DNA from 2 places in the Yersinia kristensenii genome. Region 1 is predicted to be linked to the other one. Evidence: riboswitches for the same ligand, from Rfam matches in the RefSeq annotation. Region 1 holds a riboswitch; the other holds the start of a gene.

Region 1 (7,249 bases):
TCTAATACACGCTCAACGATAAATTCACCAGACTTCTCCCCATAAGGGAACGCGACATTATCGAAAGCATATATATAGTGGAGATCCGGCAGCAGTTGCCGAATCTCTTGATAAACAGATAGCCCGCCAACACCGGAATCAAAAATCAGCGCTGTCGGGCGAGAAGCAGTATCAGCCTTAGAAGTTGTAACTTCCTGTGAGGTAATACTCTCGTCCAGCGGTTTTATAGCCATAAGCCGTTTCGTATTCTTTATCAAACAGGTTAGCAATTCTACCACGAACTGTGAGATGAGAAGTAACCGGATAACCAGCTGAAACGTCTACGGTGCTATAACTCGACAATTCGCGCTGAGTCGGGTTATAAATCGAAGAGATATTGTCATAACGTTTGCCGTAATACTGATAAGAAACGTCCATATCAAGGTTGAACATCGTCCAATCTAACTGATACTTGGCCTGTTGCTTAGAGCGGCGAGCTAATACCTCATTATTCGAATCATTACGTGGGTCAATATATTGCAATGTGACCGCGTGCGTAAATATGCCGGTAGTGAGATTTCCCGTCCATTCCACACCTTTTATCGTCGCAGAATTGACATTGTAGTAATGTCCTTTGAATGTTGAATTATCAAAGGAGTAATCAATCAGGTTTTCAATTTTGTTGTGATAAGCAGACAAACGCCAATCAAGTGGCCCGCTCACCCCTTCTAAACCGGCTTCCCATTGGCGGGATTCTTCCGGCTTAAGGTCGCTGTTGGATATAATATCAAAGCGCTGTGAACCATATTGCTGGCCCAAAGAGGGTGCCAGGAAGCCCGTGCCGTAGGATAAGGTCACACGATAGTCGGGAACAAACTCCCAGCCTGCCGCAGTTTGCCATGTTTCATGCCAACCGAATTGCTCATCTTTATCCCCACGGCCAGAGGCTTCCAGCGTGACTTCGCCGAGTTTTTGCTGCCCACTGAGATATAGACCGGTGTTATCTCTCTTATAAGTATCTGAGATAGTTTGGTTAGATGAGGTCAGGCGCTGCTGTTGCCAGTCAAGGCCCGCGCTCAGTGTTCCACTTTCAAAGCTGTAAGTGTTACCCCATTGCACATTCCGCTGGTCCATATTATCCAGTGTGGTCGCCACACCATAGCGGCCATATTGGCTGCTAAAGTTATAATCCTTATATTTCTGATAGCTACCGATTAATTGGGAAGAGTAGGCACCCGATGCATAACGCAGCCCTGCATCATAAGTATGATTATATAACCGCTCTTCATCGCCGCTGTATGCAGGGGACGACAAACCGCCAATATCATAATCAGTATTGTTGGTATAACCATAACCTCTAACAAAGCCGGAGATCTCTTGGTTAAACTGATGTTCCAACCCTGCCCAGAAGTTTTTATTGCGAAAACCGTCGCGATCACTATCAATTGGATTTGGCGAGTCAGGTCTGATGTTATAGCCATTGGTGGTTTGATATCCGCCCGCCAGTGTAGCTAAGGTGTCACCAAAGCGCTGGCGAACACTACCATCATATTGCTGATAGCCTTTAGAGCCGACGCCGGCATTAATCTGTGCACCTTCCTGGTCTGTTTGCGTAATCACGTTAATGACGCCACCAATTGCACCAGAGCCATACACCGCCGAGCGCGGTCCACGGATATACTCAATCCGCTGCACCAAGGAGATCGGGATTTGATCGAGATTGACACTATTGACGATACCGGTGCGAGCCAGTGGGATACCATCAATCAAGATAAGCACATGGCGCGCTTCCGTACCACGGATATACATAGAAGAACCCTGACCCAATCCTCCCATCTGAGCAATATCCACACCAGGCAAGCGGCGCATGACTTCATTAAGACTTTTTGTCTGCCAGCGCTCAATGTCATCGCGAGTGACCACATCGGCAGGTGCCAATACTGTAGAAATCGGTTGTTTGAAACGACCGGCAGTGACCACCATTTCGTCTTTATTATTGCCGGTGGTGGTGTTGTCTTGCGCCCAACCAGAAAAGGCTGTCACAGAGAGGGCTGTGAGCAGCGTGTATTTTTTAATTGTCATTAGAAAAGCATCCAAACTCAAATAGCGGATGCCGCAGTGCCATGGCCGGTATTACGCGACGACCATGAATATTGCGACGTGATACCGGCAGGTCTTCGGGCTTGGGATCTCTGCTATACAGAGCGGGCGATGACTTCCCGTCTTTTCGGACAGTGTCTGGTTGAAACCTATCGCCGTAACATCCCCTTACCGCTGCGCGTCAGCTCCGGATTTACACCGGATTCCCTTTTAACTCTTAAGTGTTTAAGTAACAGCTTGAGGCCGGACGGCAATGTTACGATCAAGTAAAATAGATGTCTAGACTTCCATTCATGGAACAAATTAATTAAACGACAAAACTGGACATCAGAGCTACTTTCCCTACAATCCGCTGCAATAAACCTTTTTTATCTGTACAGATGAGAAGAAACATGACTCCTGACATCCTGCCGACTGACGGCTACGAGCACCAATTGGCAGAAAAATCTGCCCGTCTTCAGGCGATGATGTCGCCGTTTCAAGCCCCTGATCCACAAGTATTTCGTTCTCCCGCTCAGCATTACCGTATGAGAGCCGAGTTCCGCGTTTGGCATGATGACGATGACTTGTACCACATCATGTTTGACCAACAGACCAAGCAGCGAATCCGAGTTGAGCAATTCCCGGTGGCCAGTCTGTTAATTAATCGTCTGATGAGCGTGCTGATGACCGCCATCAGGGCAGAGCCGATTTTACGGCGCAAACTGTTCCAGATTGATTACTTATCGACTTTGAGCGGCAAGCTGATCGCATCTTTGTTGTATCACCGTCCATTAGATGAAGAATGGCAGCAAAAAGCACGGGAACTGCGTGACCAATTGCGTGAACAAGGCTTTGATCTTCAACTGATTGGGCGGGCGTCAAAAACCAAAATCATGCTGGATCACGACTATATCGACGAAGTGCTGCCGGTTGCCGGGCGTGAGATGATTTATCGTCAGGTTGAGAATAGCTTCACCCAACCTAATGCTGCGGTGAATATTCATATGTTGGAGTGGGCGATTGATGTCACCCAACATGCCAGCGGCGATTTATTGGAGCTCTATTGTGGCAATGGTAATTTCTCCCTGGCATTGGCACGTAATTTTGAGCGCGTATTAGCGACTGAAATTGCCAAACCGTCAGTGGCGGCGGCGCAATACAACATTGCTGCTAATCATATCGATAACGTGCAAATTATCCGCATGTCCGCAGAAGAATTCACCCAAGCCATGCAAGGTGTTCGTGAGTTCAACCGATTGAAATATATTGATTTAAGTAGCTATAACTGCGAAACCATATTTGTCGATCCACCGCGCAGTGGGTTGGATGATGAAACCGTCAAGTTGGTACAAGCTTACCCACGCATCCTTTATATCTCCTGTAACCCAGAGACCCTGTGCGCCAATCTGGAACAGCTACAACACACTCATAAAATCAGCCGATTAGCACTATTTGATCAATTCCCATACACCCATCATATGGAATGTGGGGTTTTGTTGGAAAAAAGAGGCTGACGAAAAGCGGCAATCAGAGACAAACAAAAGGGCAACGCGATGTTGCCCTTTTAATTTGGGGATTTGGTGAACAGAAAAAGTTACTGCGCCTGCTGATTATCTGTATCTGTGCCAACATCAGCATTGATATCTGTCTGCATCGATTTACGCGCTTTCAGTTTAAATAGAATCCAAAACACCAACACCACACTCAAAATAGAAGGAACAAAGTTAGAGCCAATCGCCGGATGCTCAACCCGCACAATCGCGCTATACACCAGAATGCCAAGTAAGAAACACGCACCCGCTAGCACGGGCAGGCCTTGCGGCATAGCAAAATTGAGATAGCGCTGATGCAGACAATAAACCGCCAAAATTAATGCCAGCAGCGGAAAGATTGAAAAAGGGACAAATCCACTGAATAACGCGTTAAATGAGCCGTTTATTGCCAACCCGGTAATCAAGGCCAGCAGCAACGTACCGGTTTCACGGTGAGACTGTTTTTCAGAGCCAGACGGCTTTTCAGAGCACGATTGTTCCAACATTTTCCTTACCTTTTCCTTATTAAGCACGGGACACTGCCAGCTTTTCCTGTTCGCGACGATACCAATAATAAGCGCCCTTGGAGATCATCCGCAGTTGTAAAACTAAGCGTTCCTCTAACTGTCGCCGTTGTTCGATATCGACGTCCAGTACTTCGGCACCCGCACTGAAGACAATTGTGACCATGGCCTCAGCTTGAGCTTCAGTGAAGCTGCGCGGCATGTGGTTTTCCAGCTCGAGGTAGTCGGCCAGTTCGGCAATAAAATGCTGAATTTCACGCGCAACTGCCGCACGAAATGCAGCGGAAGTCCCAGAACGTTCCCGCAGCAATAAGCGGAATGCATTAGGATTATTACCGATAAACTCCATAAATGTAGATACTGAAGTGCGGATAACACTGCCGCCCTTAGCAATCCGCTGACGAGCTTGCCGCATAAGTTGGCGCAACATCAGGCCGCTTTCATCGACCATTGTCAGCCCAAGTTCGTCTACATCACGGAAATGCCGGTAAAAAGAAGTCGGTGCGATACCCGCCTCACGGGAGACTTCCCGCAAGCTTAGGCTGGCAAAACTCCGCTCAGCACTCAATTGGCTAAACGCCGCTTCGATAAGGGAACGACGAGTCCGCTCTTTTTGTTGTGCTCTGACGCCCATAATCGTACCCAAGGGATATCCAATTTCTCAATCTAAGACATATAGTCAGCAATATACCAAACTTTATAGTAACAACCGTTATACAAACGTATCATCCCAATATGGAATTACCATTTTACAGCAGACATCACGGTGATTTACCCATTGTTGATTGGGTTATACTTGGGATGATGTTAATGTGGCGTTGTAATTTTGTATAAAAATAGGTCTCTCCTACATGCAACAGCACTTCCATTTTGATGCCATTGTTATTGGCTCGGGTCCTGGCGGTGAAGGTGCCGCTATGGGGCTGGTCAAGCAAGGTGCCCGCGTTGCCGTGATTGAACGGTATAATAATGTGGGCGGGGGCTGCACCCATTGGGGCACCATCCCTTCCAAAGCTTTGCGCCATGCCGTTAGCCGTATTATCGAGTTCAACCAAAATCCACTCTACAGCGACAATTCCAGAACCATCAGTTCTTCTTTTGCCGATATCTTAAACCATGCGGACCGCGTTATTAACCAGCAAACCCGTATGCGCCAAGGTTTTTATGATCGCAATCACTGCCAAATGTTCTCCGGTGATGCCAGCTTCATAGACGCCAATACTATCAATGTGTGTTATGCCGACGGCACCAACGATACACTGCGAGCCGAAAACATCGTGATAGCGACGGGCTCACGCCCTTATCGCCCAGCAAACGTAGATTTTACCCACGAACGTATTTACGACAGTGACACCATTTTACAACTCAGTCATGAACCACAACACGTCATTATCTATGGCGCGGGGGTTATTGGCTGTGAATATGCGTCAATTTTCCGTGGTTTGAGTGTCAAGGTTGACTTAATCAATACCCGCGACCGCCTTTTGGCTTTCCTCGATCAGGAAATGTCAGATGCCCTCTCTTACCACTTCTGGAATAACGGCGTGGTTATCCGCCATAACGAAGAGTTTGAGCAGATTGAGGGGACGGTTGATGGGGTTATTGTCCATCTTAAATCTGGCAAAAAAGTCAAAGCGGACTGCTTGCTGTATGCCAATGGGCGCACCGGTAATACCAGTGGTTTAGGGCTGGAAAATATTGGGCTGGAAGCCGATAGCCGGGGCTTGTTGAAAGTCAACAGCATGTACCAAACGGCACTGCCCCATGTGTACGCGGTGGGCGATGTTATTGGCTACCCAAGTCTGGCCTCGGCGGCTTATGACCAAGGGCGAATCGCGGCGCAGGCGATGATAAAAGGCGAAGCGAATACTCACCTGATCGAGGATATTCCCACCGGTATTTATACCATTCCGGAAATCAGCTCGGTGGGTAAAACTGAGCAGGACTTGACTGCAATGAAAGTGCCCTACGAGGTTGGCCGGGCGCAATTTAAACACCTCGCACGGGCGCAAATCGTGGGCATGGATACCGGCAGTTTGAAAATTCTGTTCCATCGCGAGACCAAACAGATCCTTGGTATTCATTGCTTTGGTGAGCGTGCGGCAGAAATTATCCACATCGGGCAGGCCATCATGGAACAAAAAGGAGAAGGTAATACTATCGAATATTTCGTTAATACTACCTTCAACTACCCGACCATGGCGGAAGCTTACCGCGTGGCGGCGCTCAATGGATTAAACCGCCTGTTCTAGCTTTTGGTTAATAGCCGCTGGATTCATGCGCGGTTGCATGTGTTCACGTATCGCCTCGGCAAGTTGCTCATAGCGGCCACGCAATGGGGAACCGGGGCGGTACACCAACGCAATGGTGCGCTTGGGTACGGGTTTGTAGCATTCCAGATAACAAACACCGTCGCGCTTTCTTTCATTCGGGACTGCCAGTGATGGCAATAATGTAATTCCGCTGCCCGCTGCAACCATGTTGCGTAGCGTTTCCAAACTGGTGGCGCGGAAATGCGTATCTTCTTCAGCACCCGCCTGGAAGCAAAAACCCATTGCTTGATCACGCAAACAGTGACCATCTTCCAGCATCAGTAATTTCTCACCTGCCAGTTCATGCATCTGTACCTTGTCACGATCAGCCCAAGGATGATCAGCATAAATCGCCAGTTGCATCGGCTCATCAAACAGTGGAACTTCAATAAAAGCCTCGGTCTCTTTGACCAATGCCAGAATAGCGCAATCGAGTTTGCCGCTATCCAACTGGGCCAGAAGATTTTGGGTTTGCGCTTCATGCAGATACATTTCCAGTTTCGGGAATGTTTGATGCAACATAGGAATGATTTGCGGTAATAGATATGGCCCAACAGTAGGAATCAGCCCAATATGCAGCGGGCCAGACATACTCTCACCCTGCAAACTGGCCATTTCTTTGAGCACTTTCACTTCCCGCAATACTGTTCTGGCTTGCTCCACCAGCAGTAATCCAGCCTGCGTAAACAGTACCTTACGGCTAGTGCGCTCTAACAACATCACGCCCAGCTCATCTTCCAATTTACGAATCTGTCCACTTAATGTGGGCTGGCTGACATGACAAGAGTCGGCGGCGCGCCGGAAATGCCTGAATTCAGCC
Region 2 (7,249 bases), 1.3 Mb from region 1:
ACCCGTCATACTTCAAGCTGCATGTGTGTTGGCTGCTTTCGTTCACCCCAGTCACTGACTGCCATTGACCTTAAAATCAATAAGCTTCTGGGGATTGACTCAATTGCCGCCTTCCTGCAACTCGAATTATTTAGGGTATTGCTTTGGCTTGAATGGCCATACTCAAAAGTAATGTTGTTATATTCAGTAATAACGTTGTCAGGTTCGTGCTGCGACTGAATATACAAACAAGTAATGAAAAAGAATGGCTGTATTGAATTTACTGGCGGGAATGGTTAGTGACGAAATAACAAATTATTGTCATGAGCTCATTTAACTGATTATTTTATAAGTCTATTTATTAATGGATGGGTGGTAATAATTGGTTTTTGCATATTCATAATTACAATTAAGTCAGTGACAACCCCTATTTTCTTTGGTACTCACGCACGCGAATATAAAGATGGAATCTGGTTCACATTAAAATAGAAATTGCGAGCTTGCTAACAATAACGGAAATAATAAATGACAAAAAAGTCACATTATTTAATTAGACAATAAGTTGCTTGTTGACAGGGTTTTGAGGGGGGTATGGGCCAGGTAATAGCAATAATTTGCTATAGGAACTCTATTTTTTGTTTAATTAATGGCTAATCACGACAACACTTTCATTTTCCGTCTCTTTATAGTGATCAGGTCAAGGGCCGTGCAATACCATACCCGTCATACTTCGAGCTGCATATGCGTTGGCTGCTTTCGTTCACCCCAGTCACTTACTTATGTAAGCTCCCGGGGATTTACTCAATTGCCGTCTTCCTGCAACTCGAATTATTTAGGGTATATAACGTATTAATTTAACCGCAAGCAGGGTAACCCTATGAATGAATCGCTCAAAGCTCAGTGTATCGCAGAATTTCTCGGCACCGGGCTATTTTTGTTTTTTGGTATTAGTTGTCTGGCAGCGATGAAAGTGGCCGGTGCCAGTTTTGGTTTGTGGGAAATTTGTATTGTATGGGGGCTGGGGATTTCACTGGCGGTCTATCTGACCGCCGGGATTTCCGGTGCTCACCTCAACCCCGCCATCACTATTGCTCTCTGGCTGTTTGCTTGTTTCCCCGCCCGTAAAGTGATTCCTTACAGCATTGCGCAGATTGCCGGTGCTTTTGGGGGGCGGCGCTGTCTTATATGTTGTATCACAACTTATTTACGGATTTTGAAACCGCCCATCAGATGGTGCGCGGCAGTCTGGAAAGCCTGCAATTAGCCAGTATTTTCAGTACCTTCCCATCACCGGCTATCAGCGTATGGCAAGCTGCCTTTGTTGAAATCATCATTACCTCAATTTTGATGGGGCTGATTATGGCGTTGACGGATGATGGTAACGGAGTACCGCGTGGGGCATTAGGGCCGCTATTGATTGGTATTCTGGTGGCAGTGATTGGCGCGGCGACGGGGCCATTAACCGGTTTCGCCATGAACCCGGCGCGTGATTTTGGTCCTAAATTATTCACCTTTTTTGCCGGTTGGGGGAAAATCTCAATGACCGGTGGCCGTGATATCCCTTATTTCCTTGTCCCAATCATCGCACCGATTATTGGGGCTTGCCTCGGTGCGGCGGTTTATCGTTTCTTCATTGGTAAAAATCTGCCGTGTAATACCTGCAAGTTAGAGGATGAGAAAGCCAGTATATAAATTAAGGCGAGTTTCCTCATCTTGAACCGGTGAAACAGGATGAGGAAATTTCGTGATCTATTCGGGTTAATGGGCTGATTATCGTCCCCTGTTGATGATGATTCTGGTAAAGTGAGTTATTACTTTTCATTTCACCAGAGTATAAATTGGTACAGGGAAATAGGTTTCTATTGGGTGAGGGGGAATTAAATATAACAAAAAAGTAACACATTGATTATTTCAAGGATGAACGATGGTAACAAACAAAAACTAATAACAATAAATTAACTGAGAGGTTTTATCATGATTTCTGCCAGTTCTCTAAACTCAGAGCTCATAAATAAAATCGCGCAGGATTTTGCTCAGGCAACTGGGCTGGCTGTGGTGGTGGTCAATATTCACGGCGAAGAAATTTCTGATCTCTTTAATTTTACGCCATTTTGTCAATTGATGCGGCAAGACCCAGTGCATCATCTTCGTTGCCGCATGAGTGATCGCTGCGGTGGCTTGGAAGCTTCAAAATCCAATGAACCTTGTATTTATCGCTGCCACGCCGGGTTAACTGATTTCTCTATCCCGCTGGTTATTGCCGGTCATTTGGTCGGGTTTGTTTTATGTGGGCAGGTGCGGTTGCACTCAGATGTTTATCTGATTGATATTCTTAATGTTGATAACCACTGGCAGCAAAATCCAGCACTGATGGACGAATTCCACAATGTGCCCATTATGGACTTTTCGCGAGTGATTGCGTCGGCAGATTTATTAAAGCTGATTGTTGAAAATTGTCTCAAAAAACACCTCAACTTTGTGGTTATCAATGACAATATGGGCAGCAAAGAACCGGGGAGAATACGGCCGGCTCACCCCCATGACAGCAAAATGAAGAAGGCATTGCGTTATATTGATGCGCATTTATCGGAAGAACTGCGGCTGGAAGAAGTCGCGGCCAAGGTGTATCTCAGCCCTTATTATTTCAGCAAATTGTTTAAAAAATACCACGGCATCGGCTTTAATGCCTGGGTCAATCAGCAACGGATGGCTAATGCCAGAGAGATGTTGCAGCACAGTGACTGGAGCATTGCCAGCATTGCTAAGAATCTAGGATTTTCCCAGACCAGCTATTTCTGCAAAGTGTTCCGTCAGACCTACAATGTGACACCGCAGGTATTTCGCTCACTTTCTTCTGAACGTAGCGGAATGGAATAGCCATCATTGATTTAATATTATGCAATTGGGCCGTTCGCTTGGGTTTTCTATTTAAATAAAAAAAATAAAAATTAGCCATTTAAAATAATTAATGACAATAATTTGCTATAAATAAAATGAACTTAAAGTTATATAAGTCACTGTTTTTAATTATAAATCACTCGCAATCTCGACAATAAATTGTTGTGGTGATGCAAAAAAATCCCTATCAAAAAATGAAATTCACCATTTTTTATGAACAGAAAAGGGTATATTAATTTTAAGAAATTCTATCAGACTAATAATGAATAAACACTCTGTTATAACAGTGTAAATAAAGAGATAAATTAGATAACGAAATAAGAAATTAAATAACAGAATCTACTGTAATTAGATAATTGTAGTTACTGAAATGGTTATGTCGTGTACTTGTACTCAAGACATGATTGGGAAGGGGGTGAAAATCCCCCGCAGCCCCCGCTGCTGTGATGCTGACGAACCCGCTGAAACCACTGATCCACCGGATTGGGAAGGTAGCGGGGGAGGGTGACGCTAAGCCAGAAGACCAGCCAAATCAGTAAAAGAGTTTCAACTCCTTCGGTGGGAAGCGGGTTGTCATCAGATGCGCGCAGCGGTGACGTTGCGTAGATGCACCTTTTTGACACTGCATATCCCGCTTGAAATGGCGGGATTTTTTATGCAATGCTCAGGTAAACAAGCATTTATCATCGCAGGAACCGGCAGCGGGTGCGGTAAAACCACCGTAACTTTGGGTATTTTGCGGGCGCTGATGGCGCGTGGATTGTCGGTGCAGCCGTTCAAGGTCGGGCCGGATTATCTGGATACTGGCTGGCATACCGCCGTCAGTGGCGTGACCTCGCGTAACCTCGATGCTTTTATGTTGCCGCCTGCCACCCTCAATGGCCTGTATAACCAGCATATGCGCCATGCCGATGTGGCGGTGATTGAAGGTGTCATGGGGCTGTATGACGGCTATGGCACTGACCCCGATTATTGCAGCAGTGCGGCGATGGCCAAGCAACTGGGCTGCCCGGTTATCTTGCTGGTGGATGGCAAAGCGGTATCTACCTCGGTGGCGGCAACGGTGCTGGGCTTTAGTCAATTTGATCCCGACCTCACCATTGCCGGGGTGATTGTTAATCGCGTTAACTCAGATAATCACTATCAACTTATTCGCCATGCTATTGAACATTATTGTGGCATTCCGGTTTTGGGCCGCTTGCCGGTTATGGATGATGTGGCCTTGCCATCACGCCATTTGGGGCTGATCCCAGCACAGGAGCGGGGCGGAGTTGTCGCCAGGCAGCCCGATAACTCGCCGCACTGGCAACGGCTGGCCCAGCAGGTTGAAGAATTTATTGATCTGGACAGATTGCTCGCTCTGACTTGTTGCTCCCAACTTCCGGTTGGCACCCCTCCCGCGTTACCGCCGCAAGCTTTGGCCGACGGGCTGACACTGGCCTTAGCCGAAGACGAAGCTTTCAATTTTTATTACCCCGATAACCTTGATTTACTGGAGCAGGCGGGAGTGCGTATCCAGCGCTTTAGTCCGCTGCATGACCGCAGTTTGCCTGCTTGCCAGATGATTTATCTGGGCGGCGGTTATCCGGAAATCTACGCTACAGCGCTGGCAGAAAATACCGCCATGCACGCCGCGTTACAGCAAGCCCACCGCCAGCAAATCCCCCTGTATGCCGAATGTGGTGGCTTGATGTATTTAGGCGACGGTCTCACCGATGACAGTGGACAGCGCCATGCCATGGTGGGGATTTTGCCCGGTGAAAGCCGCATGGGGAAACGCCTGACCCGTTTTGGCTACTGTCAGGCACAGGCCCGCAGTGACACGTTATTAGCCGCGTTTGGTGAAACTCTGCGCGGTCATGAGTTCCATTACTCCGATTTTACCAGCCCGCTGACACCGGTTTTTGATAGCAGCAAATGGCGTGATGGTGCGGTTATCCAGCAGTGGCGCAGTGGCTATCAGGTACAGCGCACTCAGGCCAGTTATCTGCATATTCATTTCGCCCAGCGCCCCGGTTTACTGAATGGCTGGCTGACTGCCGCCCGGAGTGTGCTATGACCCTGAGCGCGTGGTTTGTGGCTTTCTTATTGGACCATTGGCTTGGCGACCCACCGCATTGGCCGCATCCGGTACGTTGGATTGGCAATTTGATTACGGTGCTGCAACAGGCGGTTCGCGCGGTGTGTCGTAGTGAGCGGGCGCTGAAATGGGGCGGTGCCCTGTTGTGGGTGTTGGTGGTCGGCATCACCTGGCTGGTTAGTTGGGGCTTTTTATGGCTGATGACAGAAATTAACCCGTGGCTTGGTTGGCTGGCGCAAGTGTGGATGATTTACACCTTGCTGGCCGGGCGTTGCTTGAGTGATGCGGCGCTGTTGGTTTTCGATGCGCTACAGCATGGCTCCCTGGCGCAAAGTCGTGAAAAGTTGTCATGGATTGTCGGGCGCGATACTTCGCAATTGGGGAAACCGCAAATGACCCGTGCGGTGGTGGAAACTGTGGCTGAGAACAGTGTCGATGGTGTTATTGCGCCGTTGTTCTTCCTGATGCTGGGCGGCCCACCGCTGGCAATGGCCTACAAAGCGGTCAATACCCTTGATTCGATGGTGGGATATAAAACGCCGAAATATAGGGCAATCGGTTATATGTCTGCGCGAATGGATGATTTAGCTAATTGGCTGCCCGCGCGCTTGAGCTGGGTACTGCTGAGTGCTGCTGCCTGGCTGATTCAGGCCGATTACCGCCAGGCGCTACGTATTGGCTGGCGTGATCGCTACCAGCATTCCAGCCCCAATTGCGCTTGGTCAGAAGCTACCGTCGCCGGTGCACTTGGTATCCGTCTGGGCGGCCCGAATGATTACTTTGGTGAACGAGTCGAGAAGCCGTGGATTGGCGATGAGCGGCGCGAAGTGGCACTAAGTGACATTCCGCGCAGCATCCATTTGATGATGATGGCGTCGTTATTGGCCCTGTTATTGTTCGCCCTGATCCGCTTGTTGCTGGTCGGGATTTGATAAGGATAACCCGATGAACTATATAAAAAATCCGCAGGAAATCGAACAAAATAGTTTTGTCATTATTGGCGATATTATTGCCACTGAACGGCCAGATTATTGCTTTGCCAGCGAAATGCACCAAGCGGTTGTCAAGCGGGTTATCCATACTACCGCCGATTTTGACTGGCTCGATATTCTGCATTTCTCCCCCGATGTGTTGGCTCACATTGCTGAGGGCATCCGCCGAGGATGCACGCTATACACCGACACTACCATGGCGATGTCGGGCATTAACAAAACGCTGCTCAAGCAGATGGGATGCGAGTGCCGCTGCTATATCAGTGACCCGCGCGTGGTGGAAACTGCGCCTGTGCAGGGCATTACCCGCTCGATGGCGGCGGTGGATGTGGCGCTGGCGGAGCCGGGCGAAAAGCTATTTGTGTTCGGCAATGCGCCGACCGCGTTATTCCGTTTGTTAGAGCGCCAAGTGATCCCGGTGGCGGTCATTGGGGTGCCGGTGGGGTTTGTTGGCGCGGCGGAATCCAAAGATGCGCTGGTGGAAAGCGGCTTGCCCTGTATTGCCGCACTGGGGCGCAAAGGAGGTAGCAATGTGGCAGCGGCGATTATCAACGCCATCCTCTATCAATTACAAAGGACGCAGTTGCGAGGGGCATTATGAGTGACGTTATTGCGAATGACGGAGCGGCACTGCAAAACCAGCAATTAGAGAGTATTTGGCATAACGGCAAGCAATACCGCAAAGGCTATACCACCGGCTCCTGTGCTACAGCTGCGGCCAAAGTGGCGGCGCTGATGGTGCTGCGCCAGCAAGTGATTGACCAGATTTCGATTGTCACCCCCTCTGGCGTCACCTTGTGTCTGAATGTCGAGCTGCCACTTATTGAGGGCCAGCAAGCCACGGCGGCTGTCCGCAAAGATGGCGGCGATGATGTCGATGCCACCCACGGCATGTTGATTTTTGCTCGCGTGACTCTCACTGAACAGACTGAAATCACTTTGCGGGGCGGCGAGGGGATCGGAACCGTCACTCGTAAAGGTATTGGTTTACCCATCGGCAGTAGCGCAATTAATCGCACGCCGCGCCAGACAATTGAAGCTGCCGTGCGCGAGGTTATTGGCCCGTTACGCGGAGCCGAGATAGAAATTTTCGCGCCGGAAGGGGTTGAACGGGCGAAAAAAACCTACAACGGGCGGCTGGGGATCTGGGGTGGAATTTCCATCATTGGCACCACTGGCATTGTCACGCCAATGTCGGAAGAGAGCTGGAAACGCTCTTTAGCGCTGGAACTGGAGATGAAGCGGGCCGCCGGTGAGGATCGCGTGATTTTAGTGCCGGGTAATCACGGCGAGCGCTTTG

The links. Region 1 has a riboswitch for cobalamin ahead of btuB (TonB-dependent vitamin B12 receptor BtuB). Riboswitches for the same ligand answer to the same signal wherever they lie in the genome.
Positions count from the first base shown of each region.
Region 2: linked by a shared signal. The riboswitch ahead of DX162_RS13645 (cobyrinic acid a,c-diamide synthase CobB) and the one ahead of btuB (TonB-dependent vitamin B12 receptor BtuB) in region 1 are both predicted to bind cobalamin.

Region 1 covers NZ_UHIY01000001.1:1,634,344-1,641,592, reverse strand. The annotation lists gene murI (glutamate racemase) at 1-233, opposite strand, end outside; gene btuB (TonB-dependent vitamin B12 receptor BtuB) at 178-2,061, opposite strand; cobalamin riboswitch at 2,131-2,338, opposite strand; gene trmA (tRNA (uridine(54)-C5)-methyltransferase TrmA) at 2,472-3,575, shown strand; gene DX162_RS07585 (YijD family membrane protein) at 3,656-4,099, opposite strand; gene fabR (HTH-type transcriptional repressor FabR) at 4,119-4,751, opposite strand; gene sthA (Si-specific NAD(P)(+) transhydrogenase) at 4,969-6,369, shown strand; gene oxyR (DNA-binding transcriptional regulator OxyR) at 6,352-7,249, opposite strand, start outside.
Region 2 covers NZ_UHIY01000001.1:2,982,385-2,989,633, forward strand. The annotation lists partial or broken gene pduF (propanediol diffusion facilitator PduF) at 857-1,671, shown strand; gene pocR (transcriptional regulator PocR) at 1,954-2,856, shown strand; cobalamin riboswitch at 3,232-3,423, shown strand; gene DX162_RS13645 (cobyrinic acid a,c-diamide synthase CobB) at 3,533-4,936, shown strand; gene cbiB (adenosylcobinamide-phosphate synthase CbiB) at 4,933-5,889, shown strand; gene DX162_RS13655 (cobalt-precorrin-8 methylmutase) at 5,903-6,550, shown strand; gene cbiD (cobalt-precorrin-5B (C(1))-methyltransferase CbiD) at 6,547-7,249, shown strand, end outside.